2 regions of the Janthinobacterium sp. 17J80-10 genome follow, and region 2 is predicted to be linked to the other one. Evidence: predicted binding sites of a transcription regulator. Region 2 holds the regulator's gene; the other holds the start of a gene.
The links. The regulator FliA, encoded in region 2, starts transcription of late flagellar genes. The targets are predictions, from matches to a motif close to CTAAAGTTTNNNNNNNNNNNGCCGNTA.
Positions count from the first base shown of each region.

Region 1 (15,031 bases), 110 kb from region 2:
TGGGTTCGCTCGCTGGCGCCTTCATCGCATCGCTCCTGATCGGCCTGTTGCAAACCTTTGCGGTGGCGCTGGATTTTTCCCTTGCCGGACTGCTGCAGGCGCTTGGCGTCGAGGCGCCGCAAGCACTGACGCGCCTGCGCCTGTTCAAATTGACTGTGGCGGAGGTCGCACCCATCCTGCCGTACCTGCTGCTGGTGATCGTGATGCTGTTGCGGCCGCGCGGCTTGCTCGGCGTACGGGAAAGTTGAGGCGGTGCGCGTGACACGCATTTCCTCCCGGAGCGCCGGCAATGTGCTGGTGTGGGGCGGCTATGCGTTTGCATTGCTGGTCGCACCCCTGCTGTTTTCCCAGGGCGCGGGCTTGTCGATACTGTCGCAGATGGGCACGGCCATGGTGTTTGCCCTGTCTTACAACATGCTGCTGGGGCAGGGCGGCATGCTCAGTTTCGGCCATGCGGTTTATTCGGGCCTGGGTGCGTACACGGCAATCCATGCGCTCAACCTGGCGGCAGACGGCAGCTTGCCCTTGCCGGTGGCCCTGGTGCCGCTGGCCGGCGGCGTGGGTGGCGTAGCCTTCGGGCTGGTGTTCGCCTATATCTCGACGCGCAAGTCCGGCACGGGCTTTGCCATGATCACCCTGGGCATGGTGGAACTGGTGTTCGCCAGCGCCCTGATGTTCCCGGGTTTTTTCGGCGGCGAGGGCGGCATATCCGGCAACCGGGTCATCGGTGCGCCTTTCTTCGGCATCAGCTTTGGTCCCCAGATCGAAGTGTATTACCTGATCGCTGCCTGGCTGTTCTGTTGTAGCGCCGCGATGTACGGATTTACCCGCACGCCGCTCGGGCGGATCCTGAATGCCGTGCGCGACAATCCGCAGCGTGCCGAATTCATCGGTTACGATCCGCGCCACGTGCGTTTTCTGACGCTGGTGTTGTCGGCCTTCTTTGCCGGCGTCTCGGGCGGTCTTGCAGCGCTGAATTTTGAAATCGTCGGCGCCGAGAATATCGGCGTGGCCCGTTCGGCCGGTGTCCTGCTGTTCTGTTTTATCGGTGGCATCGGGCACTTTTTCGGACCGCTGCTGGGTGCTGTCGCCGGTGTGTTCCTGACGGTCGTGCTGTCGACCTATACCGGGGCATGGCAGTTCTATCTCGGCGCAGTATTCATCCTGATGGTCATGTGCGCACCGGGCGGGCTGGCTGGAATAGCAAGCCGGTTGCTGGAGCTGCTGCAAGCGGTGTGTCGGGAGGGCTTTGCCGCCAGCGCCGGCTTGCTGGGGCTTTGGGCCGCACTGGCCGCTGCGGCGCTGGCTATTTTGGCCGGAACGGTGATGCTGATCGAGATGCTGTACCGGCGCAGCCTGGCAGCTGCGGATGGCAGCACAGTGAACCTGTTCGGAGTGCTGCTGGACGCGGCCAGGCCTGCGTGGTGGATTTTCGGGACGATTCTTCTGGCAGCGGGAGCAGTTGCGTTCATGCGGCTGCTGCCGGGTTTTCGCCGGCACTGCGATGCGCTTGGCCTTGGCAGCGGCGGCGGCGCATGAAGGAGCGTACTTGAAGCCGCCAGCACTCGAATTGCGGGACGTGCGCAAGCATTTCGGCAAGACTGCCGTTATCAACGGCGTGAGCCTGCGGATCGACGAGGGCGAGCGCCTGGCGCTCATCGGCCCCAATGGCGCTGGCAAGTCCACGCTGTTCAACCTGATCTCCGGCCTGGTCCGGCCGGATGCCGGGGAAGTCCTTTTGCGCGGGCAAGCAATCGCAGGCAAAAAACCCTTCGAGATCAACCGCCTCGGCCTGTCGCGCAGCTTCCAGGTATCGAATATCTTTCACCATCTATCCGTCCATGAAAACCTGCGCTGCGCACTGTTGTGGCCGCTCGGCTATCGCCATTCCTTCTGGCAGCGCCTGAATGGCTTGCGCGACGCACGGGAGCGCGCTGACGCCGTCATGGAATTGATCGGCTTGCAAGCGCACCGGGACAGGTCTGCCGGGATGCTCACGTATGCCGGGCAGCGCGCGCTGGAAATCGGCATTACGATAGCCGGCGGTGCGGAAGTCATCCTGCTGGACGAACCCACCGCCGGCATGAGCCGCTCCGAATCCGATGCAACGATGGCTTTGATCCGCACGGTGACCGCCGGCAAGACGCTGCTCATGGTGGAGCATGACATGGGCGTGGCATTTGGCCTGGCCGATCGCATTGCCGTGCTGGTGGGCGGTGAACTCCTAGCATGCGATGCGCCGGCGGCGGTGCGCGCCAATGCGGCGGTGCAGGAAGCGTATCTTGGCAAACATGCCGTGCAGGATCGGGCATGACGGCATTGCTCGAATTTGCAGGCGTGGATGCCTTTTACGGCAAGAGCCAGGTATTGCGCGGGATCGATTTGCACGTCAAGCCGGGGGAAATCGTCGGCCTGCTGGGGCGCAATGGCGCTGGCCGCTCGACACTCGTCAAGGCGGCAATGGGATTGGTCGAGGTTCGGGGGGCCATCCGGTTCGCCGGCAAGGAACTCGTTGGCCTGAAACCGTTCGAGGTGGCGCGCAGGGGCATTGGCTATGTGCCGGAGAGCCGCGATGTGTTTCCCACCTTGACTGTCGAACAAAACCTTCTCCTCGGACAAAAGCCCGGCTACAACGTCAATCCGCAAGCTGGTAGCGGGAGCCTGTCTCCCTGGCGCACCGACGACATGTACCGGCTCTTTCCCCGCCTTGGCGAACGCGCCGATACCCAGGCCGGCGTGCTTTCCGGCGGCGAGCAGCAAATACTGGCATTGTGCCGCACGCTGATGGGAAATCCGTGCGTCGTGCTGGTGGACGAACCGACCGAGGGCCTGGCGCCGCAAGTGGTGGAACAGGTTGCGCAGTTTCTGCTGTTCCTGCAGCAGCGCGGTGTGGCGGTGCTGCTGGTCGAGCAAAAGCTGGCAATGGCGCTGGAGATATCGCAGCGCCTCTACATTCTTGGGCGGGGACAGGTGGTATTCGAAGGTACGCCGGCTGAACTGGGCGCTAATGCGCCGGTGCGCCGCGAGTGGCTGGAAATCTGAGTGCAAGAAACTTGCCGCAATTGGCCCTCGTATGCGGTGGCCGGCCAACTCCGTATTGGCATTTACCAGTAATTTTCAGCGACGTATTGGCCGGGCATGTCGCGACGGCAGGGCCGCAGGCCGCGTTGCTTGAGCAGTTCGCGCATTTCATCCGTCATAGCTGGATTGCCGCATAGCATGACACGCGAGTTTTCAGCCTGCAGACTCAGGCCGGCGTGCCGCTCCAGTTCGCCATTGGTCAGCAGGGTGGTAATGCGTCCGCGCAAATGGCTGGCATGAGCAGGTTCCACGTCATCGCGCGTACTGGTCCGCAAAATGCGCAGGCGCGCCGGCGCATTGGCATATTGCCGTTCAGCTTCCAGCAATTCATCTTGATAGGAAAACTCCTTTGCGGTGCGCGTGGAGTGCACCACCAAGAGTTGGCGAAAGCGCTGCCAGACCATCGGTTCGCGCAGGATGGCAATGAACGGACCCAGGCCGGTCCCCGTAGACAGCATCCATAAATCCTCCCCATCGGCAAAACGATCCGGCGTCATCGCGCCATGGGTTTGCCGGTCCAGCAGGATAGTGTCGCCGGGAACAAGACGTTGCAGGGTGGAAGTAAAGGCGCCGCCCGGCACGTCGATGACGTAATACTCAAGATGTGTTGCGCTCGTGGCGGAGACGATCGAGTAGGCGCGCCACACAACGTTGCCTACCGCGTTGTGCAAGCCCAGCCGGGCATACTGGCCAGCAATGAAGCGATAGTCCGGCGGACGCGTGGTCGTGAACGAATACAGGCCCGGGGCCCAGTGGCGGATGCCGGTAAGGGTTTCTAGCGTGGCGCGTTCGTTTGGCTGGAGGGCGGATTGCATGGATTTCATGCCTTCAACGGGATCGATGAACCTGAATTTTGCCACAGGAATATCATACAATCTGGAGGGCTTAATGCCGGTGGTGCCAGCAGTTGCAGGGTACTTTTCTAGATGAAGGCCTTCCGGCTGCTGATGGCACGTGGATTGCCCCGCTCGTCTACCGTGTGAAGTGTCACGGGCCGCCGCCAGACGCGCGCAATGTATTCCAGCACCTGATCAGCACGCGTGACATCGAGGCCCCGGCCATCGCTGCCATGGTCATGGGTCAATTCCAGGCTGCCGTCCTGGCCGATGCCGGTGGCGGCAATGCGCGGTGCGCCATAGTTGAATTTCGGGGCAAGGATTGCTTCGCGGATGGCATGAATGTCACGGCTGGCGACATGGATATCGCCCTCGGCATGGGTTACATAGACGAACAGGTCGAGTTTTTGCGCGAGCTCGGCATCGAGGTAATTGCGCACGAAGCCAAAATCGTCTTCTTCACGGCAAATTCGCCTGGCAACGTCAATGCCATGCTGTTCGACGATGTTTTCCCACATGGAAAAGCCGAGATGGTAGGGATTCACCGATAGCGAAAGTTGCCGTTCTCCGGCATACGGGCGCACGACATCGGAATGGGCCTTGATGGCGGAGAGGTAAAGGTCTTGCGGCAGGAAATCGGCTTCCCGCAGCAGCCGCGCGTGCCAGTAAGACGCCCAGCCTTCGTTCATGATCTGACAGGCATAAACGGGATAGAAATAAAAGGACTCTTCACGCACTGCGAGAAAGATGTCGCGTTCCCATCCTGCCATTTCCGGCGCATGCTGGGCAATGAACCATAATAAATCGTATTCGGCTATCCGCGGCTGGACTGGCGGAGATGACATCGGCGCCAGTGCCAGTTCGCCGGACTCGCCCGGCAATTCCCGATAACGTTGATGAAACAGTTCAGCTTGCATTGCTGAAAGCGGTGCTTTCGCCGTGGCGGCCGGCGCTGGCGCCGACTTCGATGCTTCCCGATGCAATTCCTGGTTGAAGTCGACATGCGGCTCAAGGGCCAGCGCGGCATCCAGCACTGCTTCGACCTTTTCCTGCCCATGCCGCTCCAGCGCCATTTCAATGGCATGGGCCCGCGAGGCAGCCTGTTCAAGGATGTGACCGCCGGCCATCTCCATGAATTTGCGAAACAGGTGATTGTTCTTGGCAAAATCGGCATGGCCCAGCACGTGTGCGACCACCAGGGTGTTTTCAGCCAGGGAATTGCCATTGACCAGGTAAGCGTGGCAGGGGTCGCCGGGAAACATGACTTCAAATATGCGGGAATGCCCCATGCCTTGCTGGATCAACTGATGAATGAAGCGTATGCCAAACGACCAGTGCGGCATGCGCACCGGCAAGCCGTAGACGGCAATCTCCGTCATGAAGTTGTCCGGCACGAGTTCGAAGTCGACCGGATAAAAATCCAGGCCAAGTCGCTCTGCCAGATGCTCGATGCGCCGCGTATAGTCATCCAGCTGTTCAGGCGTGGTCTTTATCTTTGCGGTCATGGCGGTTCCAGGCTTGCGCTGCCTTCCGTTTGCGATATGAAAAATTTTCTAATCGCTTTCCAGACATCGTCTGGCCGGCCCAGCACGCTCGTGGCGATCGGCAGGCCGCTTTGCTCGAGCGCCGCGCAGATGGCCTTCATTTCAGTATTGGTCGTGCGCAGCGAACCCGGCGTGGTTTCGACATAGCCGACGTAATTCACTTGCTTCAGAAGGCTGGTGAGCGTTTCGGTGGCAGGAATGCGATCCTCGGTGAAATTTTCGCCATCCGAGGCATAGAAGAGATAAATATTGTATTGATGCGGGTCGTAATCTTCATCGAGCATTTCCTGCGCAAGCCTGAAAGCACTGGAAGCCCCCGTTCCGCCGACGCCGGAAACCTGGAAGAACTCACTTTCAGAAAATTCCCAGGCATGCGTGGTGTGCGCGATGAAGCGGGTTTCAACCTTGGCATATTTGCGGCGTATGCCCTGAAGCGCAAAGAAGAAAAAGGTCTTCGCCAGCTTGCGCTCCGCATCGGTCATGCTGGCGGAGACATCGAGAGCAAACAGGACGACCGCGTTGGTGGTCGGCCTTTTCCGCTGCACCAGCTGGCGAAAGCGCAGATCCTCGTTTGAGAAGGGCGCGCCGCCCGGCTGGATGGCACGGCGCTTGATCGCTTCCTTGATCGTGCGGCGGCGGTCCAGGCGGGCACGCGCACCGTGACGGTCCCAGCCTTCGCGCACATATTCGCGTTCTTCGATGGCCGCCATGCGTTGCGGCGCCATGTCCGGCAAGCGCATTTCTTCCCATAGCCAGTCCATGATATCGTCAACCTTCAGCTCCATCAGTAGCTGGACTTCGCCTTCGCCCCGGCCGCCTTGGCCCGCCTCTTCGTGCGGCGGCATGCGCGGCGCATGGCGCAGGACATCGCCCGGCTGGGCAGCACCCTGGCCGGCGGCGGTGGGCACTTCCTCTGTACCTTGGGCCAGGCGGAAGCGGGCATGCTCGAGCATGCGTACCGGCACTTGCACGGTCTTGTCCTGCTGGGGGCCGGTAATCAGGTCCGGGCCGGCGATCAGGTTGGCAAGATTGTCCCGGACACCTTGGCGCACTTTTTCATTGTGGCGCAACATGTCGCGGGCGCCCCGCGAGAACAGCTCGTACCAGGGTGTTTCCATGCAAATCCTGAGGTGACGACCCATCTTGTATCCTGACTAGCCGATTGGCCTGGCGCGTCGCATTCGCGGCAAACCGGTCGCGGTCATTCCTGTGCCAGCAGGGTGGTTACGTAGTTCAAGGCTTCGCGCGCGCTATGGGCATCGTAACCGTATTCCCCGACCAGGCGCTGCTCTACCACGGAGATCTTTTGTCGGACATCATCATCCGGCCGCATGCTCGAACTTACCAGGCGCAAGACATCACGGCGCTGCTCGAAGAGATATTGCTGGACTGCCTCGTGCAACAGGGCATGACTGTCGAGCGTGAATTTTTCACCGCGTTTGAATGCCCCCATGGCCTTGCGTACGACTTCCTGGCGGAAGGATTGTTTGCCGGAGTCGGTGATATGAATCGTTTCCTCGACGGTGCGCAAGAATCGTTCATCCGGCTTGCGTTCCTCGCTGGTGATGGGGTCGCGCACCGGCCGGTTGTCCATGCTGGCTTCCACCTCATCGAGATATTTATCCAGCAAATCCTGGGCTTCCTGTTCAAAGGAGACGAACAGGGCCTTGTAGACATCTTCCTTGACCCAGCGGTTATAGAAATGCTTGCGTGACAGCACGAGGTAATCCACCCACTTGCGCTTCTTCTTCGGGTCGATGCGGGCATCGTTTTCGATGGCGTCCTTCAAGGCCAGCAGGACATCCATCGTGGTCAGGCTATTGCTGTCGGAGCGGATGATGGCATTGGAAAGTGCGTTGATGACGAAGCGCGGCGAGACGCCGCCCAGGCCTTCCTCTGCGCCTTTGTGTTTCATGCGCTCGGCTTCGCCGCGGTTGACGCCTTCGACGTCCTCGCCAGCATGGATACGCAATTTCCGGCCAAGGTCGGACTCCTTGTCGTCGGCATCCTGTAGCCGGGTCAGGGTCGCGAATACGGCAGCCGCGTGCAGCACATGCGGATCCAGGTGCACTTCACGAAAGGCGGGCGCGGCCGAGGAAATCAGCTTGCGGTAGATGCGCGCCTCATCCTTGTAATTCAGGGTGTAGGGCACCTGGATAATGACCATGCGGTCGAGCAGGGCCTCGTTTTCACTTTCCTGCAAAAACCGGCGGAACTCAGCCAGGTTGGTATGGGCAATGATTGTCTCATCAAGATAAATCAACGGGAAGCGGGACACCTTGACGTTTTTTTCCTGGGTGAGCGTCAGCAGGAGGTACAGGAATTCGCGCTTGACCTTGAGTATCTCGATCATTTCAAGCATGCCGCGGCTGGCCGCATACACTGCGCCGGACCATGACCACGCCCTGGGGTCGCCCTCGTCGCCATATTCGGCCACCTTGGAAAGGTCGACCGATCCGACCAGGTCGGCAAGGTCCGCAGTCGTCGGATCGTGGGGCGCATAGGTGCCGATGCCGCTTCTGTCCGCCTCGGAAATGAAAATGCGCTCGGCCGGCATTTGCATGAAGTCGCCGCCGTACTGTTCTTCCAGGCGGCTGCGGCAAAAGGGGCAGGCCTCGCCTGTGACTTCCACACCATACGTGTCGCGAAAGGTCGCGCGCAGGCTGTGCGGTATCAGGTGCAGCGGCGATTCGTGGACCGGACATCCGGCAATCCCGTACATCGCCCCGGCGTCCGTATAGCTGTACTCTTCCAGGCCGCGCTTCAGCAGTATGACCAGGGTGGACTTGCCGCCCGAGGGCGGGCCCAGCAGCAGGAGCAGGCGCCGACCGACTTCGGAACCGGCTGCAGCCGCCTTGAAATAGTCCATGACCCGGGCAATCGATTCGTCGACCCCGAACAATTCATCCTGGAACAGGCGGCATTGGGGGTTGCCGTCCGCATCCTCGGTGCGAGTCCAGCGAATCATGTCCCAGATATACTGGTGCGAGGTGCGCGCGACGCCATAGGGATCGGCGGGCAGAATTTTTTCCAGGAAGTCTCCGAGCTTGCCGGACCAGTGCTGGGTGCGATGCTCTTGAGCAAAAGCAACAAGGTTGGTCATGAAGCTGTCCTGTTGCGCTGCGTTTAGAACGTTGTTCTGGTTCATGGCACCTGTCTCCCGCGGCCTGTTGTTTAATACATTATTCAGGGTATTGAAAGAGTGGACATTGAAATAGTTTGAATGTTCTACATGATTGCCCGATAACGCACCCCTCTGTTCGTTGGGTAGTAAAGGTAGCCGGCTGGCAATTGGACGGAATTTGCGTTGCCTGGCTAAAGTTGGGTTAATTGCTGCCGATAACGACGTACAGGGTCAGGGAGAGGGAAATATGGAAATCGGATCAATCGCCAGTCTTGCCACCAGCATGGCGCAGACGAGAACAGCCCAGGACGTCAGCATTGCCGTATTTAAAAAAGCCCTTGATACACAAAGTGCAGGGGCCTTGGCCTTGCTGGATGCCATTCCCGTAGCGACCGCCCCAAGATTGCCCGACCATCTGGGGCGCAATATCAATACCACTGCCTGAACATACGGCTAGCCGCCTTCGCGCTGGCTGACAGCATCGGCAGGATAAAACTGTCCCAGGCCCATTTCCGGGGCAACCCTGTACTTGTATGCAGGACAACCCTGCTTGCCCCACTTGCCGCCGCAAACCTCCCATTTGCATCGTTCCCGCCGCAAAAAACCTTGCTGCTGCGTGCAGCGTGCATATTGGGTGGCCAGACTGGGCACTGCCGGGCGGATTTGCGTGTTCGGCTCTGAGTATGCTTGTACGACTGGTTCAGGTTGTTTCTGAGCGGTACGTACTATCGGGGCGGGTGCGGTTCGACGCGTTGACCGCGCCATTTTCGGCTTTTCCGCCCGCCTGGCAATCTTGGTATGGAGAACTTTGTTACTGGGCGAGGCGAGTTTTCGCCGGGTGGTAGTTGTGGATAAACGTAGAGGACTTTCCGTGCGCTGGCTTTCCTGTTTTGATATGGACAGGGACGGCGCCGGTGGCGCCTGTATCGTCCTCGCCGGCTGAGCCACGACGACATCTGCCGCTATCGTTGTGGCAGGCGTATTGCTCGTTACCTCGGCCGCCGCATGCATTTCGGGAGCGACAGTCAATTTGAATGCAGTTGTGTTGGCGACGATGAGTCCGGCGGCTATGGCGACCGTCACGCTCAGCACGCCGCCCAATACAGCTGTCGAGATATGTTCGCCGGCAGCCCGCAGTCCGCTTTCGTCTGCGGTGTCTTGAAGAAAATTATCTTGCGGAGGAGTGCCGCGGCTGCCAGGAACTGGTGGCACGACGGCGGCATCGGGAGCAGGAGGCAGGCACTCGGTTCCAGGCCCTGGATATCCATGCAACAAGCTGGCCGGTCCTGCATGCAGAGGCACACTTGCGGTTTCAAGGGGCCGACCTCCGGTGAAAAACCTGATCTTGCCAGCGAACTCGATAAAGCGACCGGCATAATTCCTGGAATCGCCAGGAAGGCTGGCGCGGCAGGAATTAATTGCGCGTGAATGCAATAACTTTGCCTTTACGGCATCGAATTGGTTCCGTTCCAAGGACTTTGCACCATACCGATATTGCATGCGTTTCCCATCCAGAAGTGATCTGCGGGCGAATTCAGCGGTTTGGCTTAATGATGGCGTGTGACGCCGGCTATGCCTTGATCAATTCGGCACGATGGATGCGTACGGAGGATGCGCCTTTCCAGTTTTCCGGAATTGCCACTGCGGCAGCAGCGTTCTCGCGGATGGGGCAGGAAAGACCTGGGCCGGCAACCCAGGTTCTAACACGTAGGTTTCAGGCGATTTCCACGCGGTTGCGCCCGTTTTCCTTGGCTTTATACAAGGCCTTGTCGGCACGCTTGAAAAACGAGTCGTACGAGTCTTGCGGCTCATGGGAAGTGCAACCGACGCTAACGGTCACTGAGAGCTTGCCGGCATCCGTATCAAATACGGATTCGGCAATTGCCGACCGCACCCGTTCGGCGAACAGGCGAATGCCTTCGGGATCGCACTTGGACAGGATAACGACAAATTCTTCGCCACCGTAACGGCAGGCAAGATCCATCTTGCGCACCAGTTTGCCGATTTCCCGGGCTACCCCAGCCAACACAACATTGCCGGCATTATGTCCGTAGGTATCGTTGAATTTCTTGAAATGATCAATATCGATTATTGCAATCGACAAGCCTGTTTTATCGGTCTGCCTCTCGAACTCGTTAATTCTCCTGTTCAGCTCCAGTTCAAAGGTGCGGAAATTGAACAGGCCCGTGAGCTTGTCAGTGGAGGCTTGTTCCGCCAATTCCTTGACCTTGTCTTGCAATACCAGGTTCAGCCGCTCGATTTCCCTATGCTGCTCCAGGCTCAGCAGGTAATTTCGCCCATTGACGATGGCGGTACCCAGAAATGCCGACAGGTTATTCAACAGGATTAAATCCGATTCGGAAATATCGAGAGTATTGGTAAATGTGAAAAAAGTGAGTACGCCAATCGGGTGGTTCTGGTGGCGGATGGGAACCATCAGCAAGGTACGCACGCCGCCCAGGATCTTCATCGTGGCCTGGTCATTGGCAGACATGGGCAGATGTTTGATTTTCTGGACATCCGGGAATAGCAAATGGGTATTTCGCATGAAGGTGTGCGAGATGCCACCGTCCGTCGTGTTTTGCTGATACGGATGGGAAAGCAGAAACTGTTCCCATTTCACGCGACGTGCTTCATAACGCGGATTGACGATCGATATTTTTTTACTGACTAAAACTTCATTTTCGAGAACGAAGAAGCCGACGAGATCGAATGGCAGCTTATGGAAAAGCTCTTGGGCAAACATGTCGTAAATGCGGTCCGGCGAAGTCATGTTGTTCATTTCAACGATGAATTGCAGGAAACGCGATTGTTCGGCTGCGGCTGCTTCCATGCGGTCTTGATAGTCCTTGAGGTAGGCATATTCAAGGGCATTGCACAAGGGCGCGTGGAACAACGCTGCCAGTTCGTCGAATATTTCAAGAATCTCAGGGGAAATTTGTCCTTGCTGTTTCAGCAGAACGATCGTGCCGGGCAATTTTCCTGATGTGCGACTATCGGTGGCGATCAGCGGAATCGCTGCCATGCCTTCGAGCTTCCAAAGCTCAAGCAGCCGCTTGACCTCGCCCGTTGCGTTGCCAACGTCGGCCTGAATAATGCGCTTTTCAAGGTAAGCCTTGACGCTGAGATTTGTCGCTTCCGGCGTTATCTCGATCTTGTAACCTGCATAGGTATTTTCGAGAAATTGATATTCGCTGGTGAAGTGTACTTTGCGGCTAAAAAGGGCTGTTTCGCTCGCATCGACCAGATTGATCAGGTATCCATCCAGCAGACCAAGTTTCTCGATTTGTTCACCGAGCAAGTCCAGTAAGGTTGGCAGGTCGATGGTGCTGTTGATTTGTTCCAGCAGTACGCATTTGTCGGCAATGGAGTAATACGCCAATTCTAGTCCCCGGATTTTTTCTGTAATTTGATTGCATATTATTGCCTGTTTTGTTCTGGAAGATATGCTTTGGGGAAATAAAATTTTGTGTCATGTGGCGTGAATGCTCCTTGCGTGCTTTCTTGAAGATGGCATCTCCGAAGAAGGCAAATAGTCTGCGTAGATCAAGGAAATACATTGATTAATAAGCATTATTTCCGGTCCAGCCCTTGAATGTTGTCCAAACTATAATTTTTATATCCATTATAAAAGACCAGTTCTTGATGTAGTAAATATCGAACTGCACACGATTGCGCATCTTCTCGATCGTATCGGTTTCTCCCCGGTGTCCATGAATTTGTGCCCATCCGGTAATGCCGGGTTTGACACGATGGCGCAACATGTACATTTCAAGCAAATCCTTGTATTTGTCATTATGCTGAAGGGCATGGGGGCGCGGTCCTACGACCGACATGTCGCCCATTAAAACATTCACAAACTGGGGTAATTCATCGAGGCTGGTTTTGCGCAGAAATTGGCCGAGCCGGGTGATGCGGGGATCATTGCGGCTGGCCTGCGTGACAGTGCCGCATTCCTGGTGCACTTTCATGCTGCGAAATTTGTAGACAGCGATTTTTTTTCCATTCAACCCCAGGCGCGGTTGCTTGAAAAAAACGGGGCCGGGTGAAGAAATCTTGATGCCGATGGATATAATGAGAAAGAGGGGGAGCAGCAAAATGAGAGCGACCAGCGCAAACACCCTGTCAAAAATCTCCTTGAACAACCCGCCTACACCGCTTGATACCGGGCAGTTCAGGTCAATTGCAGTAACCCCGAGAAAATCGATCATCCGGTTGCTGAGCATTTGAATGCCGATTGTGTCGGGCACCCAGCGGATATCAACGAGTGCATTGCGCAGTAAATACTGGAGTTGCGCCATTTTTGGCGATGCAGCCAAGGGAAGGGTAATCCAGATTTCGTGTATATGATTTTCTTGCACATATTCCGGAATTTCTTCGAGATTGGCGATGCGGGCAATCGCTGCGCCTTGCAAAAGGTGCGCATCCTGGTCATCGGCATGAATGGCGCTGACATCGTAACCATACCAATCCTGCTGCTGCGCGCGGCGATGCATTTCCTGCCCGGTATGGCCGTAGCCGACAATGACCACCCGCTTGTTGTTCAGGCCCTTGCGGCGAAGAAGTCGCAAAGTCGAATACAGCAGCAGGCGATAGCACACCAGCAGCACGACACCGGCAAAGTACCAGTAGAACATCCAGACGCGTGAAACGTTTCCCGCATGGTGGATCAAAAAGCTGAAAAACAGGCCAATCAACAAGACCACTGCCCATGAAGCACTGAGTTGCCCCAGCATGGTCAGCATCGGGCGGCCGCGCCATGAGCCATACATGCCGAATCGTGGAAACAGGAAAAATGCCAGGGCGCAGCAGAAATACATCAGCACGGTATGAATCGGCGCCACTGAATCAAGAAGCTGTGCAAAATGCAGGATGCCCGCAAGATGCGCAGCTCCGATAATGGCCAGCACATCTACCATGCGCATGGAAAGTTCCAGCCGTGGCGAATTGTCGATGAGGATGTCACGCATAGGTCTCTGCCATTTGGCTGGTGCTGATGGAGTCACTGCTTCTTTTGCATCTTAATAAACCGCCCCCAGGTTTTTTTGAGCGCACTCAAGCAAGGCTGGAAGGAAAGGATCGATCTGCCAGAAGCTTGATATAAGGCGAGCAACTGTGGTGTGTTAGCCTCACCGCTGGCAAAGGATTGATGCTTTTGGATCGATTTCAAGTGTGCATGGGAGACAATGAACACGATTGCCGCTTGGCTTAAAAGCAATAATTCTGGTTATAATCATTGCGCTGATATAACGGGTGCGGTGGTGGTATGCCCGATACCCGAATTTTTACCGTGGCAGATAAAACCACGATATCGCTTTCTTTTTTCGATAGGGATGGAACTCCATGATGTTCAAGCATTCATGCGCGCGCTTGCCTGCATTGCGCCGCCAGTACCTGTTGCCTCTCCTGGTCATTCCCGGAATGGTGTTCAGTACAGCGGCACAGGCCCAGTCTGCTGTCAACGAGGAGGGCGAGGTAGTGCGCGCCTATGTCGGCTTGTCGTTGACGCACGACGACAACATTCTCGGGACGAGCAACGCCGCGATTGCCGCAGGCACGCCCAAGCTGTCTGATACTGCACGCCGTGTGGAAGCGGGACTGATCTTCGACAAGACCATCAGCCAGCAACGCCTGACAGCCAGTTTGAACCTGGACCGGACCAGCTTCAATCGGTTCGGCAATCTCGATTACAACGGACGCGATGTCCGCGCCAACTGGAACTGGCATGTCGGCAGCCAGTTCGAAGGCAATCTCGGCCTCACGCACGTCAAGGCGCTGACTTCTGTCCAGGACAGTCTTCAGGCAACAGGATTGCCTTCGCAATTGCCGAATGTCCGAACGCAGGATCGCCAGTACTTCGATGCCAGCTGGCGCCTGCACCCCAGCTGGCGCTTGCGCGGCGGGGTAAGTCACTATGAACTTGACTATGATCAAGCCGCCCAGCAAGTCGGTAACCGCAGTGTTAAGGATGGGGAAGTCGGAATCGACTACCTGGCACGCAGCGGCAGCAGTGCTGGCTTGCAGTATCGTCACGCCGAAGGCGACTTCGCGCAGAGCCCGCTCAATGATTACAGCCAGGATGAACTCAAGGCCCGGGTCGACTGGAAAGTTACCGGCAAGACGGACTTGCTGTTCCTCGCCGGGTGGGTGCGTCGCGAAAATGACCTGGCGCCGGCCAATGATTTTTCCGGGTTTAACGGACGTGTGAACGCGACCTGGCGCGCAACCGGGAAAACCACGGTCTCTGCCAGCCTCTGGCGTGAAATCGGCGCCCTGGATGACCAGATCGCATCCTATTCGCTCAACCGCGGCATCAGCCTCGGCGCCGGCTGGGAAATCACGCGCCAGATTCGACTCGATGGATATTTGCAGCATGAGCGTCGCGACTATACCCCGGCCAATCTGGCACGCAATGACCGGGTCAATTACAGCTCGCTGCAGCTTTC
Region 1 covers NZ_CP035311.1:2,111,239-2,126,269, forward strand. The annotation lists gene EKL02_RS09665 (branched-chain amino acid ABC transporter permease) at 1-248, shown strand, start outside; gene EKL02_RS09670 (branched-chain amino acid ABC transporter permease) at 259-1,539, shown strand; gene EKL02_RS09675 (ABC transporter ATP-binding protein) at 1,550-2,314, shown strand; gene EKL02_RS09680 (ABC transporter ATP-binding protein) at 2,311-3,042, shown strand; gene EKL02_RS09685 (ferredoxin--NADP reductase) at 3,105-3,896, opposite strand; gene EKL02_RS09690 (SpoVR family protein) at 4,004-5,422, opposite strand; gene EKL02_RS09695 (DUF444 family protein) at 5,419-6,579, opposite strand; gene EKL02_RS09700 (serine protein kinase) at 6,663-8,609, opposite strand; gene EKL02_RS09705 (YjfB family protein) at 8,833-9,030, shown strand; gene EKL02_RS09710 (hypothetical protein) at 9,039-10,085, opposite strand; gene EKL02_RS09715 (sensor domain-containing diguanylate cyclase) at 10,300-11,967, opposite strand; gene EKL02_RS09720 (undecaprenyl-phosphate glucose phosphotransferase) at 12,149-13,555, opposite strand; gene epsL (XrtB/PEP-CTERM-associated polysaccharide biosynthesis outer membrane protein EpsL) at 13,929-15,031, shown strand, end outside.
Region 1: the regulator FliA is predicted to act here: its motif matches at 8,777-8,803, upstream of EKL02_RS09705 (YjfB family protein).

Region 2 (15,031 bases):
GCGCGCAGCCGTCGCCAGCAGGTATCGCAGGAAGCCGAATTTTACGGTTCGATGGACGGTGCCAGCAAATACGTCAAGGGCGATGCGATCGCCGGCATTATCGTTACGCTCGTCAACGTCGTCGGCGGCCTGATCGTCGGCGTCATCCAGCATGACATGGCCTTTGGCGATGCCCTGGAAAACTACACGCTGCTGGCAATCGGCGATGGCCTGGTCGCGCAGATCCCTTCGCTGGTGATTTCGGTGGCCGCCGGTATCATCGTCTCGCGCGTGGCCAGCGACGAGGACATCGGCACCCAGTTGATCAGCCAGCTTTTCGCCAAGCCGCAGGTCATGTACATCACGGCGGCGATTGTCGGCGGCATGGGCATCATCCCAGGCATGCCGCACCTGCCGTTCATTTTCCTGGCCTCGCTTCTGGCGGGCGGCGCCTATATGGTGTCGCAGCGCAAGCAACAGGCAGCGCAGGAAGCTCCGGAAGCGCCCGAAGCTGCCGCTGCCGCTGCAGCAGCAGTGGCGCAACCGGAAGGCGAGGAAGCGTCCTGGCAGGATATCGTGCCGGTCGATACGCTCGGCCTGGAAGTCGGCTATCGCCTGATTCCCTTGGTGGACAAAGGGCAGGGGGGGGAGCTGCTGCGCCGCATCAAGGGCATCCGCAAAAAATTCGCCCAGGAAGTCGGGTTCCTGTCACCGCCGGTGCACATCCGCGACAATCTCGAACTGAAGCCGTCGGCCTACCGGATCACCCTGAAGGGCGTGGAAGTGGGCAGCGGCGAGGCAAATGCCGGGCAGTTCTTGGCGATCAATCCGGGCATGGTGAGCGGCACCTTGCCGGGCGCCGCCACCACCGATCCGGCGTTCGGCCTGCCTGCAGTCTGGATCGATGCCGGCATGCGCGACCAGGCGCAATCCATGGGGTACACGGTTGTCGACGCTGGCACGGTGGTCGCTACCCATCTGAATCACCTGATTACGACCCACGCGGCCGAGTTGCTGGGCCGTCAGGAGGTGCAGCAACTGCTGGACCATCTCGGCAAGGATTCGCCGAAGCTGGTGGAAGACCTGGTGCCCAAGCTGCTGCCGATTTCGACCTTGCAGAAAGTGCTGCAGAACCTGTTGATCGAAGGCGTGCATATCCGCGACATGCGCACCATCATCGAGATCCTGGCGGAGTTCGCGCCGCAGTCGCAGGACCCGAACGAACTGACTGCGCAGGTGCGCATCGCGCTGGGTCGCGCCATTGTGCAGCAAATCTTTGCGGCGTCGAATGAGCTGGCCGTCATGACCCTGGATAACCGTCTCGAACGTCTGCTGATGCAGGCGTTGCAGACCAGCGGCCCGGACGGCGCCGGCATTGAGCCAGGCCTTGCCGACACGCTGGCAATGCAGACCGCGAACGCTGCGCGTCAGCAGGAGCAGATGGGGCTGACCCCGGTGCTGCTGGTGCCGGGGCCGCTGCGTCCGCTGCTGGCGCGCTTCCTGCGCCGGGCGATTCCGCAGTTGAAAGTGCTCTCGCATGCTGAAGTGCCGGAAACCAAAACGATCAAGGTCACCAGCCTGGTTGGCAATGTCGCCTGATAAGGAGGGGGAATACCCGGCTATTCCTTCGATCGGTACACTTCCTTCCGATCAATAATTCTACCAACACATATTGCAAAGTCCGGCAGTCCATTCGCAGTGCGGCACGAACGTGGCAGTCCTGCGAATCAGGTTCCGGATTTTGTAATCAGCACCATTGAAGTCATCTGCCTAGTTGGAGGCCAAGCATGAACGTAAGAAAATTCACCGCTACCACATCACGTGAGGCATTGCGCAAGGTGCGCGATGCACTCGGCGCGGACGCCGTGATCCTCTCCAACCGCAGCGTCGACGGCATGACTGAAATCCTGGCATTGGCGCCGGAAGACATGTCTGCGCTGGCCGAGCCAGTGGCTGATCTGCCTGCGGCAGCGCCGGCGCCAACTCCGGCAATTTCACAATCGACCCTGGCCGCGCTGGCGCCGCGCCACCTGGCAGAGAACAACCAGGCCGCGCGCCTGGCAGAATCTCTCAGCGCGGCGCGCGAGATGAATGTGGCAGCTGAACAGTCGGCCAGCAGTGAAATGGCCAAGATGATGGCCGAGATCCGCGCCATGCGCGGCATGCTCGAGTCGCAGCTGGCCGAGATTTCCTTCGGCAGCCAGCAGCAACGCGAACCGGCGAAATCGGCGGTGTTGCGTGAAATGCTGGCAGCGGGATTCTCCGCCAGCCTGGGCCGCTTCCTGACGGAGAAAATGCCCTCGGGCGCAACCGTGGATTCGGGCATGAGCTGGATCCGTATGATCCTGGCGCGCAATCTTGCCGCGCTCGACAATGAAAACGATATTCTCGACCAGGGCGGGGTCTTCGCCCTGGTAGGGCCGACCGGCGTCGGCAAGACCACTACGACGGCGAAACTGGCTGCGCGCTGCGTCATGCGCCATGGCGCCGGAAAGCTGGCGTTGATCACCACCGATGGCTACCGTATCGGCGGCTACGAGCAATTGCGCATCTACGGCAAGATCCTCGGCGTGATGGTGCATTCGGTCAAGGATGAAACCGATCTGAAGATTGCCCTGGCCGAACTGAGGAGCAAGCACATGGTCCTGATTGACACCGTTGGCATGAGCCAGCGCGACCAGATGGTGGCGGAGCAGATCGCCATGTTGTCGGGGACCGATACCCACGTCAAGCGCCTGTTGTGCATGTCTGCGACTTCGACCGGGGAAACGCTCAATGAAGTGGTGCGGGCGTACCAGGGCGGCGGCCTGTCCGGCTGCATCATGACCAAGCTGGACGAGGCGGCGACGGTGGGCGGCGTGCTGGATGTGGCGATTCGCCAGAAACTGAAACTGTATTATGTGGCCAATGGCCAGCGTGTGCCGGAAGACCTGCATGTGGCCAACAAGGATTACCTGGTCGATCGCGCCTTCAAGCTCAAGCGCGAAACTGCGCCGTTCCAATACCAGGATTCCGAGTTGCCGCTGGTGGTCGCCAATGCGGCGCGAGGCATGAATGACGCCAGCCTGCGCGAGGTGTCCCTTGGCTAATTTTCATAACGATCAGGCCGAAGGCCTGCGCCGCATGCTGGCCGGTCCCCGGCCACGGGTGTTTACCTTCCTGTCGGCGTTGCCAGACGAGGAAAAAAATGCGATGCTGACGAACCTTGGCGCCTCCCTTGTGCGTTCCGGCAGCGATGTGCTGATGCTGGATGCGCGCGCTGCTGCCGGCGGCATCGCCGCGCAACTGGATGCGCCGCGCCGGGCGAGCCTTCTGGATGTGGCCCGCCAGGAAGGCAGGATGAGCGAACTGGTCCAGAGCATGCCGCAGGGTTTTGGCGTGGCCAGGCTGGCGCATGCAACCGTGCAGGCACGATCGCAGTTGGAGGCCGCCGTCCAGGATGATTTGTTGATGCGCCGCCTGGGACAGGCGTTTGGTACGCTGGCCAGGGAGCACGACATCGTTGTGGTCGATGGCGAGCTTGGCGTCGATGACGGATTCGCGCTGCCGGCGCTGGCGGGTGGCGAGATCGTGGTGCAGGTGTCGAACAGTGCGGCATCCATCAAGGCAGCCTATTCGATGATCAAGCGCCTGACTTCGGCGCTCGGTCGCCGGCCCATCAGCGTCGTGGTGAGCGGCGTCGATGAACGGCAGGCAGGCGTGGTGCATGACAATATCGCCCAGGTGGCCAGCCGTTATCTGGCGACCCGGGTCGAATTGCTGGGGTCGGTGCCGGCGGACGAACATGTTGGCCGCGCGGCCCGCCTCGGGCGCAGTGTTGTCGAGGCGTTTCCGCTGGCCGGCGCGTCCCTGGCGTTTCGCAAGCTGGCGGGGCGCTGCTCGATGGCGGACCTGGCGCCGGCGGCCGGCATGCGGATGGCGGGTTAAATAAGGATAATGAAATATCGATGTATACCGCGCATGGAAAATCTGACAAGAATCACCTGCTGCAGGAACATGCGCCGCTGGTGAAGCGGCTTGCGCACCAGATGAAGGCCAAGCTGCCGCATAGCGTCGAGGTCGATGACCTCGTGCAGGCCGGCATGATCGGCCTGCTGGACGCAGTCAATCGCTATGAGGACAACCACGGCGCCCAGTTCGAGACGTACGCGGTGCAGCGCATACGCGGCGCCATGCTGGATGAATTGCGCAGCAGCGACTGGCTGCCGCGCAGCATTCGTCAGAACATGCGCAAGATCGAGGATGCCATGCACAAGCTGCAGCAGCGCCTCGGCCGTCCGCCGCTGGAAACAGAAGTAGCCAAGCAGCTCAAGATGTCGCTGGATGAATATCAGGATCTGCTGAGCGACAGTGGCGGCCACCAGCTGGTGTATTACGAGGATTTTCACGAGAGCGAAGACAACGACCATTTCCTCGACCGTTATTGCACGGACCAGTCCGAGGATCCGCTGCAGAGCCTGATGAATACCGGATTCCGCGATGCCGTCATTGATGCCATCGGCGCCTTGCCGGAGCGGGAAAAGATACTCATGGGCCTGTACTACGAGCAGGAAATGAACCTCAAGGAGATCGGCGCGGTGATGAATGTATCGGAATCGCGCGTGTCACAGCTGCATAGCCAGGCGATCGGGCGCCTGCGTACCTTTTTGCGGGAGCAGGCGTGGACTGGGCTAGCGTAGCCGGCATCGCGCTTGCGCTGGGCGGCCTTCTGGCCGGCCAGTTGCTGGAGGGCGGCCACCTGAGCTCGCTGCTGCAGCCGGCCGCTTTCATCATCGTCGGCGTTGGCACGGTGGGCGCCGTGCTGCTGCAAAGCGGCATGCCGGATTTCCTGCGCGGCGTACGCATGGCCAGAACGGTTTTCGTCGCGCAGCCCGATGCCGGCGCCGCACTTGAGCAACAGGTCATCACATGGAGTTCGCAGGCGCGGCGCGAAGGATTGCTGAGCCTGGAGCGCTATCTCAATGGCATCAGGGACCCGTTCAGGGCCAAGGGGTTGCGCATGCTCGTCGACGGGATCGATCCGTTCAAGCTCAAGGAAATCCTGGAAGCCGACGTCGACAGTTATGAACGCGCCGAACGGCGGGCCATCAAGGTCTGGGACGCTGCCGGGGGCTACGCTCCGACAGTCGGCATCATCGGCGCCGTGCTCGGGCTGATCCATGTCATGGAAAACCTTGCCGACCCCGCACAGCTCGGCAGCGGCATCGCAGTGGCATTCGTTGCCACGATTTATGGCGTGGGGCTGGCCAATCTCGTATTCCTGCCGATCGCCAACAAGCTTAAATCCCTGCTGGCGCAGGAGGTTGCGCAACGCGAGATGCTGATCGGCGCATTTTTCGGCATCGCCCTGGGCGACAACCCGCGCATCATCCAGGAGCGCATGAGCGCCCACCGGCGCTAGCGCTGGGCGAGCAGGCAAGGATACCACGGCATGGCGCGAAAAAAACAAGAGGAAGAACACGAAAATCACGAGCGCTGGCTGGTTTCCTACGCCGATTTCATCACGCTGCTGTTTGCTTTCTTCGTCGTGATGTACGCCATTTCTTCGGTCAACGAAGGAAAATACCGGGTATTGTCCAATTCGCTCGGCTCTGCCTTCGGTACCGGAGCAGCGGTTTCCGTCACCCAGGTTGCGCCGGAGCGGCAACAAGCTTTCCCGTTGGCGCGCCAGGCCCGGCCGGACCGCCAGCAGATCGAAGCCCTGCGCCAGAAACGCACGGCGATGACTGATATGGCGCGCAAGATCCAGGTGTCGCTGGCACCGCTGGTGCAACGCGGCATTGTGCGTGTGACCCAGACCAGCCGCGGCGTCAAGGTCGAAATCAATGCAAGCATCCTGTTTGCGCCAGGCGATGCCAGGTTGAGTACGACATCGGGCGAAGCCCTGACTGTCATCGCGGAAATCGTCAAGGATGACAGTCATGCCTTGCAGGTCGAGGGGCATACGGATAACGTGCCCATCAGTAATGCCTTATTTGCCTCCAACTGGGAATTGTCGAGCGCACGGGCCAGCAGCGTGGTACGCCTGTTTGCAGATAATGGGGTTGGCCAGCATCGCCTTACCGCGGTCGGCCATGCCGACAATGTACCGGTCGGCACGAACGCGACACCTGAAGGACGCTTGCGCAACAGGCGGGTGGAAGTTCTGATCCTGGCAGACTTGCCGGAAAAAGAGACCGAGGTGCCGATAACACCGGCTAATCCATAAAAGGGCATCACCACGTCATGGAAAACCGGCTCGATTTCAAGTTGCGGGTATTGCGAGGCGACGAAATCGCCCTGGGTCCGGGCAAGGTGGCGTTGCTGGAAGCCATTGCGGCATGTGGCTCCATCAGTGGTGCTGCACGCGCCATGGGTATGTCCTATCGCCGAGCCTGGTTGCTTGTCGATACGATGAACCGGAGTTTTTCAGAGCCCCTGGTGATTACGTCCCCTGGGGGGAGCAAGGGCGGCGGCGCTTCGGTGACGCAAACCGGCGAGTCCGTCATGGCGATTTACCGTGCCATGCAACGAAGATCAGAGGCGGCAATTCAGGACGATGCGCAGGCTATCCTAAAATTGCTGCACCCTCTCTGAGATTCATGACAGAAAAATAATGTAAATCGATCCATGGACGTGATTCGCTATATCTGGCAGTATATAGCGAATCAATTAACTTCTGACAAGGCGATGATACCGAATCTCATTGTACTGGCGGTCACGCTGCTTGCCGTGTCTGCTCAAGCTGGCGAAGTACAGGTTGCTGTCGCAGCCAACTTTACCGCGCCCATGCAAAAGATCGCCGCGCAGTTTGAGAAAGATACGGGTCATAAGGCAGTGCTGGCGTATGGCGCTACGGGCAAGTTTTACGCGCAAATAAGGAATGGCGCGCCGTTTGATGTCTTGCTGGCGGCAGACGACGAAACCCCGGCAAAGCTGGAAAAAGAAGGCGCCGCGGTGCCCGGCAGCCGCTTTACCTATGCCATCGGCAGGCTGGTGTTATGGAGCGCGAAGCCGGAACTGGTCGATGGCAAGGGCGACGTGCTGAAGAAAGGTGATTTCACCCATCTGTCGATCGCCAATCCCAAGATCGCCCCCTACGGCGCCGCCGCGGTCGAAATATTGAAGGCGCTCGGCTTGCTCGATGCCGTGCAGCCGAAATTTGTCCTGGGCGAGAGCATAGTCCAGGCTTACCAGTTTGTTTCCACCGGCAATGCGCCGCTCGGTTTTGTGGCCATGTCCCAGGTCTATGAAGACGGCAAGCTGAAATCCGGTTCGGCGTGGCTTGTGCCGCCCAATCTGCATAGCCCGATCCGGCAAGATGCCGTCATTCTTGAAAAAGGCAAGGGCAAGCCTGCGGCGGAGGCATTGATGCGCTTTCTGAAAAGCGATCAGGCAAGACAGATCATCCGTCCCTACGGCTACGACTTTTAAGCAAGATGCCTAGGCCGGAAGATTGGGGCGCGATTCTGCTGACGCTTAAGTTGGCAACGGTCGTCATGCTGCTTTTGCTGTTGCTTGGCACTCCCATTGCCTGGTGGCTGGCGCGCACCCGCTCGCGCTGGAAAGGCGTCATCGGCGCAATCGTGGCGCTGCCACTGGTATTGCCACCCACCGTGCTCGGCTTCTATTTGCTGGTAACAATGGGGCCGAATGGTCCGATCGGAAACCTGACACAGTCGCTCGGCATCGGTTTGCTGCCATTTAGCTTTCCCGGCCTGGTGATCGCATCAGTCTTCTACTCTTTACCGTTTGCCGTTCAGCCTTTGCAAAATGCCTTTGAGGCGATCGGCAATCGCCCGCTGGAAGTCGCCGCTTCGCTGCGCGCCAGCCCGCTCGATGCGTTTTTTACCGTGGCATTGCCGCTGGCAAAACCTGGCATCATCAGCGCGGCGATATTGAGTTTTGCCCATACCGTAGGCGAATTCGGCGTGGTGCTCATGATCGGTGGGAACATACCGGACAAGACACGGGTCGTTTCGGTACAAATTTACGATCATGTGGAGGCGCTGGAATACACGCAGGCGCACTGGCTGTCTGGTGGCATGCTGGTATTCAGCTTCCTGGTGCTGCTGGCGCTTTACACTTTCAACCCCTCCCGTAAATTGCAATGAGTACGCACGGCATCCACGCTGGCTTCACTATCCGCCGTGACGGCTTTTTCTTGCAGGCGGAACTGGCATTGCCCTCGCGGGGCGTCACGGCAATCGTAGGGCCGTCCGGATGCGGCAAGACCACGTTGCTTCGGGCTATCGCGGGGCTGGAACGGCATGCCGGTTATTTAAGCGTTAATGGCGAAACCTGGCAGGATGATGAAAATGGCATATTCGTGCCGATACATCTTCGCGGCGTCGGCTTCGTCTTTCAGGAAGCGAGCCTGTTGCCGCATCTGACGGTACGGCGCAATCTTGAGTTCGGCTGGAAGCGGACAGCGCCGCCGCTTCGCAAGCTCGAACAGGAACAGATGCTTTCCTTGCTTGGCATTGCACACTTGCTTGACCGGCATCCGGCGGGGCTCTCTGGCGGTGAGCGCCAGCGCGTCGCGATTGCGCGAACCTTGCTGACCAGTCCGAGCCTGTTGCTGATGGACGAGCCCATGGCCTCCCTTGACATGATGCGCAGGCACGAAGTCTTGCCCTATCTCGAGCGCATCCATGATGAACTGGCGATCCCCGTCATTTATGTCAGCCACGCGCCAGACGAAGTTGCACGCCTGGCTGACCACATCGTCGTGCTGGATTGCGGCAGGGTGGCGGCCAGCGGGCCGATTGCCGAAATCACGGCGCGGCTGGATTTGCCCATGGCGTTTGAAGACGATGCGGGTGTCGTCGTTACCGGGGTTGTCGAGTCTTATGATGAACAATATCAGCTGGCGTGCGTGCGCATTGCGGACGGCCTTATTCGGGTGGCACACCGCAGACTGCCTTTGGGCGCGTCGCTAAGGGTGCGCATACTGGCGCGTGATGTCGTGCTTAACCTGGGTCCCCATCAAGACACGTCGGCACTCAATCAGTTGCCGGCGGACGTAGTCGCGGAAATGCCGGCCAAGACGCAGATGCATGCGATTATCCGACTGGACGCCGCCGGGATACCATTGCTCGCCCGGATTACGCGGTTGTCCCGTGATTGCCTGCATATTGCAGCAGGTAAAAAAGTATGGGTACAGTTCAAGGCGACGGCGCTTCTAACGCCAAGTTGATTTGGGAATATTTCCCGTGATGCGCCCGTTCGCCGTTTGAAACCGGCGGATGGCGCCTAGCCGATTGCCAGGCCGCGTCCGCCGGCAGTCACCGAGGATTGCCCGTTGGGGCCGTAGAGTGCCTGGCCTTGCGGGCCACCCTTCAGAACGTTCAGGGCGCTTTGATTGCGGTTCAGGTGCTTGCCGATCAACAGGCCATTGCTGCGGTTGACTTCCTTGGCTGCCCTTGCCAGCTCCAGCAAATTCTGCCACGACTGGTGAATAACTTCTGGCTGGCGGCTTTCCAGCCAGGCTTGCATGCCTGCCTCGGTAGCGGCAAAACCTATGGCGGCCAGGGCCAGGTGGCGCTCGGCGGCAAGTTCGGACATGCGGGTCACCAGCCGGGTTTTTTCCTCGGTCAGGGCCGTCAGTGCATCGATATCGGCGGTAATCAGCTGGGCCTGTTCCTCTTTCAAGAGTTCGAGCAGGGTGCGCGCCGTGCGGAGTTCTTCTTGCAGTTGGTGCGCTGGGCTGGTGCCGGATGCGGTCATGTCTATGCCTTACGGGAATGAATCAAATCCTTGACGGAATCGAGCAAGCCATTGGCGACCTTTTCGGGATCAACCTGGAATCTGCCTTCGGCAATTGCCGCCTTGATTTCCGCCACTTTCTGGGTGTCGAATACGCCTTCGCCGCCGGCCAATGCCTGCAATTGCGAAGAAATCTGTACGCCTTGCTGCGCCGTGCCGGCAGAGCTTGCCTTGGCCGCACCGCCGGATTTTTCCGCGCCCTTGCTGCCGCGGGCTTCCGTCGTGCCGACCGGCAGGCTGCCGGTTTTCTTGATCGAGTTATCGATTTTCACGATAGTTCCTTGTCCGTTCGGGGTGGATTACCCCTGTCCATGCCCATATAACGGCATGGCGAGAATAAACTTTAGGAACCAATCTAACATTATTTAATGGGTGCGGCCAGAAAAATATTCCATGTTTTCAATAAGTTACTTCCACAATGCCACCGTTTTTTGCCACGCCGCTGACCACCTGGCCGCTGGGCGTACGGGCCTGGACGACTTGGCCGTCCGCCGCATTGTTCAAGGCCTTTGCCTCTGCCGAGATGCGGAAGCCCGCGCCGGCCGATGTCAGGCGCACGGTCTGGCCCTGCAGGACGGCGGCCTGGGCGCGCAGCGCATCGCTGCGCAAGGGCGCGCCGGCAGGCAGTGACACTGCAAGTGCGCGTCCGAGCGCTTGCGACGTTTCGGTCAGGATGCCGGCAGGCAGCTGGGTCAGGTCACCCCGGGCTTTCGCCAGGTGTTGCGGCATGACCACCTGTCCCTGGGCCAGTGGCGCAGCTGTCGTGAGGTATTCAGCCACGACCTTGATGGTTGCAGGAATATACACAGTCCAGGTAACCGGCACGGCGCACCGTACCCCGACCGTGGTGCGCCCCCACACCCGGCTGCCAGGCGGCATGAAGGCTTCCGGGGCGGCGCAGGCCGCGAGGTTGGCGCGCTCGTCCAGGGCGCTGGCGCTGATGCTGACTTGTCCGGGCAAGCCTGCGCTCTGGATGCGCAGGAATTGTTCAACCACCTTGCGGATGGTTTCCGGATCTTGCCTGGCGGGGGGCTGCTGTGCGATTGCCGTCCCGGCAAGCGTCAGGACGATGGCGAACAGGCTTGCCTTGATTGGCTGATGCATGGTTTTTGCGGGAAGATGTCTTGTGCTGCCCATGATAACGGCGTCACCTTCGGGCAAAGCAGGGAACAGGACGGGGTTTTGCGCGCTTATCTTCCGATCGGAGGCGGCATTGACTGCTTAATATCGAGCCTGTACAAAACCATTATCGGCCCAAAGCGCAATTTCTTTAGGCCGGTGTCGCGGAGGCGGGCATGATCGGAAAACTGGATGAATACCTGCGGTTCAATGAAACCGCCCTGAATTTGCGCGGGCAGCGCCAGCAATTGCTGGCGTCGAACATCGCCAATGCGGACACCCCGAATTTCAAGGCGCGCGACATCGATTTTAACAAGGCGCTGCAGGGGGCGATGGCCAAAGGTGGGCCGACCCAGGCGCCGGCGCTGGCGAAAACCTCTACGGTACACCTGAGTGCAGGCGCTGGCAATGCGGTGGGTGATGCGCCGCTCCTGTACCGCAAGGAACAGCAAGGCAATATCGACGGCAATACGGTCAACATGGATGTGGAGCGTAACCAGTTCACCGATAACGCCATCCGTTATGAAGCCGGCCTGACTCTCATTAACGCGCAAATCAGAAAAATGATGAGCGCCATCCAGGGGCAATGACCATGTCACTCTTTAATATTTTTAATGTCGCCGGCTCCGCCATGAGCGCGCAGTCGCAGCGGCTGAATGTGGTGGCCAGCAATATTGCCAATGCCGACAGCACCACCAGTTCGACCGGCCAAACCTACAAGGCCAAGCAGGTGGTATTCCAGGCCGTGCCGATGGCTGCGCCGGAAGCCGCCGGGGTGCGGGTGCAGAAAGTGGTGGAAGATGCTTCGCCGCCGAAAATGCTGTACGACCCGAAGCATCCGCAAGCCGATGAACAGGGTTATGTGGCCATGCCAAACGTGAATGTGGTGGAAGAGATGGTTAACATGATTTCGGCGTCGCGTTCCTACCAGACCAACGTCGACACCATGAATGCAGCCAAGACGCTGCTGATGAAAACACTGGCAATCGGTCAGTAAGAAAGGGAGTTCGCATGACGACCATACAAAGTAACAGCGGCGTGTCAACAAGCTTGATGGACGCGGTCAATGGCAACAGTTCGGCCAAGGCCAAGGATACGGTCGTGGAAGCGCAGGATCGCTTCATGACCCTGCTGGTGACGCAGATGCGCAACCAGGATCCGCTGAACCCGATGGACAATGCGCAGATGACCAGCCAGCTGGCGCAGCTGTCGACCGTCAGCGGTATTGAGAAATTGAATGCAGCGCTGGAGAACCTGATGGGCAGCTACCAGGCCAGCCAGACGCTGCAGGCGACCGGCATGATCGGCCACGGCGTACTGGCCACCGGTAACAGCGTGCAGCTGAGCGAAGGCGAGGCCCTGATGGGCGTCGAACTCGCCGGGCCGGCCGACAAGGTGCAGGTGACGATTCGCGACGCCAGCGGCACCGCGGTCCACAGTTTTGCGCTGGAGAACCAGGCCGCAGGCACCTATCCGCTGGCCTGGGATGGCAAGAACGATGCCGGCACTACGCTGCCCGACGGCAAATATACGTTTGACGTCAAGGCCACTGCAGGTGAGCAAAGCGTCACCGCCACCGCCCTGAGCTTCGGCCAGGTTGCCAGCGTTTCCACGGGAAGCGGGGGCATCAAGGTCAATGTACCGACCCTCGGCGCCCTGAATTTCGCCGATATTCGTCAGATTCTCTGACTGTTGCGCACACCATCGTTATAAGGGGAACATCATGAGTTTTCAGCAAGGTTTGAGCGGTCTGAGCGCAGCATCCAAAAGCCTGGACGCGATCGGCAACAATGTTGCCAACTCCAATACGGTCGGATTCAAGGCGTCGCAGGCGCAGTTTGCCGACGTCTATGCCAGTTCGCTGACGGGTGCCGGCACCGGCCAGGTGGGTATCGGCGTGCAAGTGGCTGCAGTTGCCCAGCAATTCACGCAAGGTAACATCACCGGCTCCAATAATCCGCTCGATGTCGCCATCAATGGCGGCGGGTTTTTCCGCATGAGCGATAACGGCACGATCAACTATGCGCGCAATGGCCAGTTCCAGCTCGACCAGAATGGCTTTATCGTCAGTTCCAGCGGTGCGCGGCTGACAGGCTACGTCGCCAATAACGTCGGTGTCCTGTCCACCGGCGCGCCGGCCGACCTGAATATCAACACCGCCGACTTGCCACCGAACGAGTCATCGGAAGTGAACGTTCTGCTCAACCTGGATTCCCGCAAGCCGGCAATCGACCAGACGGTCGATCCTTTCGACATCAACGATCCGGCGACCTACCACAATGCGACCTCGGTATCGGTGTTCGACAGCCTTGGCAATTCGCACGTGATGCAAACCTTTTTCGTGAAGACTTCGCCGTTGCCAGCCGATCCTCCGGGAACCCTGGCAACCTGGCAAGTATATGGTGCGGTCGATGGCGCGCTGCTGCCGGCGCCGGCTGGCGGCAATATCGGTTCGTTGACTTTTGCCTCTGACGGCAGCATCGACACGGCCGCAACCACACTGCCGCTGGCGAATATCCAGTTGCCGGTGTCCACCGGCGCAACCACGCCGATCGGCGGCGGTGCCGGCATCAGCGTTGATTTTACCGGCACGACGCAGTTTGGTTCGGCCTTCAGCGTCAATACGCTGAACCAGGATGGCTATGCTTCCGGGCGTTTATCCGGTTTCAACATCGGCGATGACGGCATCATCACCGGCCGCTATACCAACGGCAAATCAGCGACGCTTGGACAAGTGGTGCTGGCCAATTTCACCAACCCGAACGGCTTGCAACCACTCGGCAACAACGTCTGGGCATCGACCTCCACATCCGGCCCGGAACTGGTGGGCGGCCCCGGCTCGGGAAGCCTGGGATCGCTGCAATCGTCGGCAGTGGAAGACTCGAACGTCGACCTCACCGCCGAGCTGGTCAACATGATCACCGCGCAGCGCTTTTACCAGGCCAATGCGCAAACCATCAAGACCCAGGATCAGGTGATGCAGACGCTGGTCAATCTGCGCTAATGACGCCCATCGTTCGCAGCTGACAGGCCACAGGAGAAACCATGGACCGCATGATCTACACCGCCATGACTGGCGCCAAGCATATCCTGGAAAAGCAGGCCACCACTTCGCACAACCTGGCCAATGCCACGACCAATGGTTTTCGCGCCCAGCTGGACACCTTTCGCGCCGTGCCGGTGCAGGGCGCGGATCTGCCCACGCGCGCCTTCGTGGTCGATTCGACGGTAGGCGCGGATTTTCGCGCCGGGCCGATCCAGCAGACCGGGCGGGAACTGGATGTGGCGGTGCAGGGGCAGGGCTGGATCGCCGTGCAGCTCGAAGACGGCAGCGAAGCCTATACCCGCAACGGCAGCCTCAAGCTTAGCGAGAACGGCATCCTGCAGACGCAATCCGGCCTGAACGTGCAAGGCGACGGCGGCCCGATCACCGTGCCGCCGGATGCCGCCCTGGCGATCGCCAAGGATGGCACGGTGTCGGCGGTTTCCACGGCGACCAAGCCGGCGATCAATACCGTGCTCGGACGCATCAAGCTGGTCAATCCTGAGCAGGCTGAACTGGTGCGCGGCGACGATGGCCTGTTCCGCCTGAAAAGCGGCGAGCCGGCCGACAACGCAGAAAACGTCACCCTGATCGGCGCTTCGCTGGAGGGCAGCAACGTCAATGTGGTTGATGAAATGGTCAACATGATCAGCCTGGCGCGGCAGTTCGAGATGCACATGAATTTGTTGAAGAACGCCGAGAATAACGCCAACAAAGCCGCGCAGCTCCTCTCTTTGAGTTAGACCGGGGTGGCGGATAATTGAATTATGGGGTGTCTTCCCTGGAAGGCGCCGATGGACAGGCAGCAGTCAGCTGGAGAATGAAATGATACGCTCACTATGGATAGCCAAAACCGGTCTGGAAGCCCAGCAGACGCAGATGGATGTCATCTCCAATAACCTTGCCAACGTCGGCACCACCGGCTTCAAGCGTTCGCGCGCGGTATTCGAGGATTTGCTTTACCAGACCATTCGCCAGCCGGGCGCGCAGTCGTCGCAGCAAAGCCAGCTGCCGTCGGGCCTGCAACTGGGCACCGGCGTGCGCCCTGTTGCAACCGAGCGCATTCATACCCAGGGCAACCTGCAACAGACCGGCAACGCCAAGGATGTGGCAATCCAGGGCGCGGGCTTTTTCCAGGTATTG
Region 2 covers NZ_CP035311.1:2,005,406-2,020,436, forward strand. The annotation lists gene flhA (flagellar biosynthesis protein FlhA) at 1-1,578, shown strand, start outside; gene flhF (flagellar biosynthesis protein FlhF) at 1,767-3,068, shown strand; gene EKL02_RS09155 (antiactivator of flagellar biosynthesis FleN protein) at 3,061-3,906, shown strand; gene EKL02_RS09160 (RNA polymerase sigma factor FliA) at 3,927-4,658, shown strand; gene EKL02_RS09165 (flagellar motor protein) at 4,640-5,380, shown strand; gene motD (flagellar motor protein MotD) at 5,411-6,187, shown strand; gene EKL02_RS09175 (winged helix-turn-helix domain-containing protein) at 6,205-6,555, shown strand; gene modA (molybdate ABC transporter substrate-binding protein) at 6,649-7,392, shown strand; gene modB (molybdate ABC transporter permease subunit) at 7,398-8,072, shown strand; gene modC (molybdenum ABC transporter ATP-binding protein) at 8,069-9,157, shown strand; gene EKL02_RS09195 (flagellar protein FlgN) at 9,214-9,687, opposite strand; gene flgM (flagellar biosynthesis anti-sigma factor FlgM) at 9,690-9,998, opposite strand; gene flgA (flagellar basal body P-ring formation chaperone FlgA) at 10,126-10,830, opposite strand; gene flgB (flagellar basal body rod protein FlgB) at 11,022-11,435, shown strand; gene flgC (flagellar basal body rod protein FlgC) at 11,438-11,842, shown strand; gene EKL02_RS09220 (flagellar hook assembly protein FlgD) at 11,857-12,534, shown strand; gene flgE (flagellar hook protein FlgE) at 12,569-13,849, shown strand; gene flgF (flagellar basal-body rod protein FlgF) at 13,891-14,631, shown strand; gene flgG (flagellar basal-body rod protein FlgG) at 14,714-15,031, shown strand, end outside.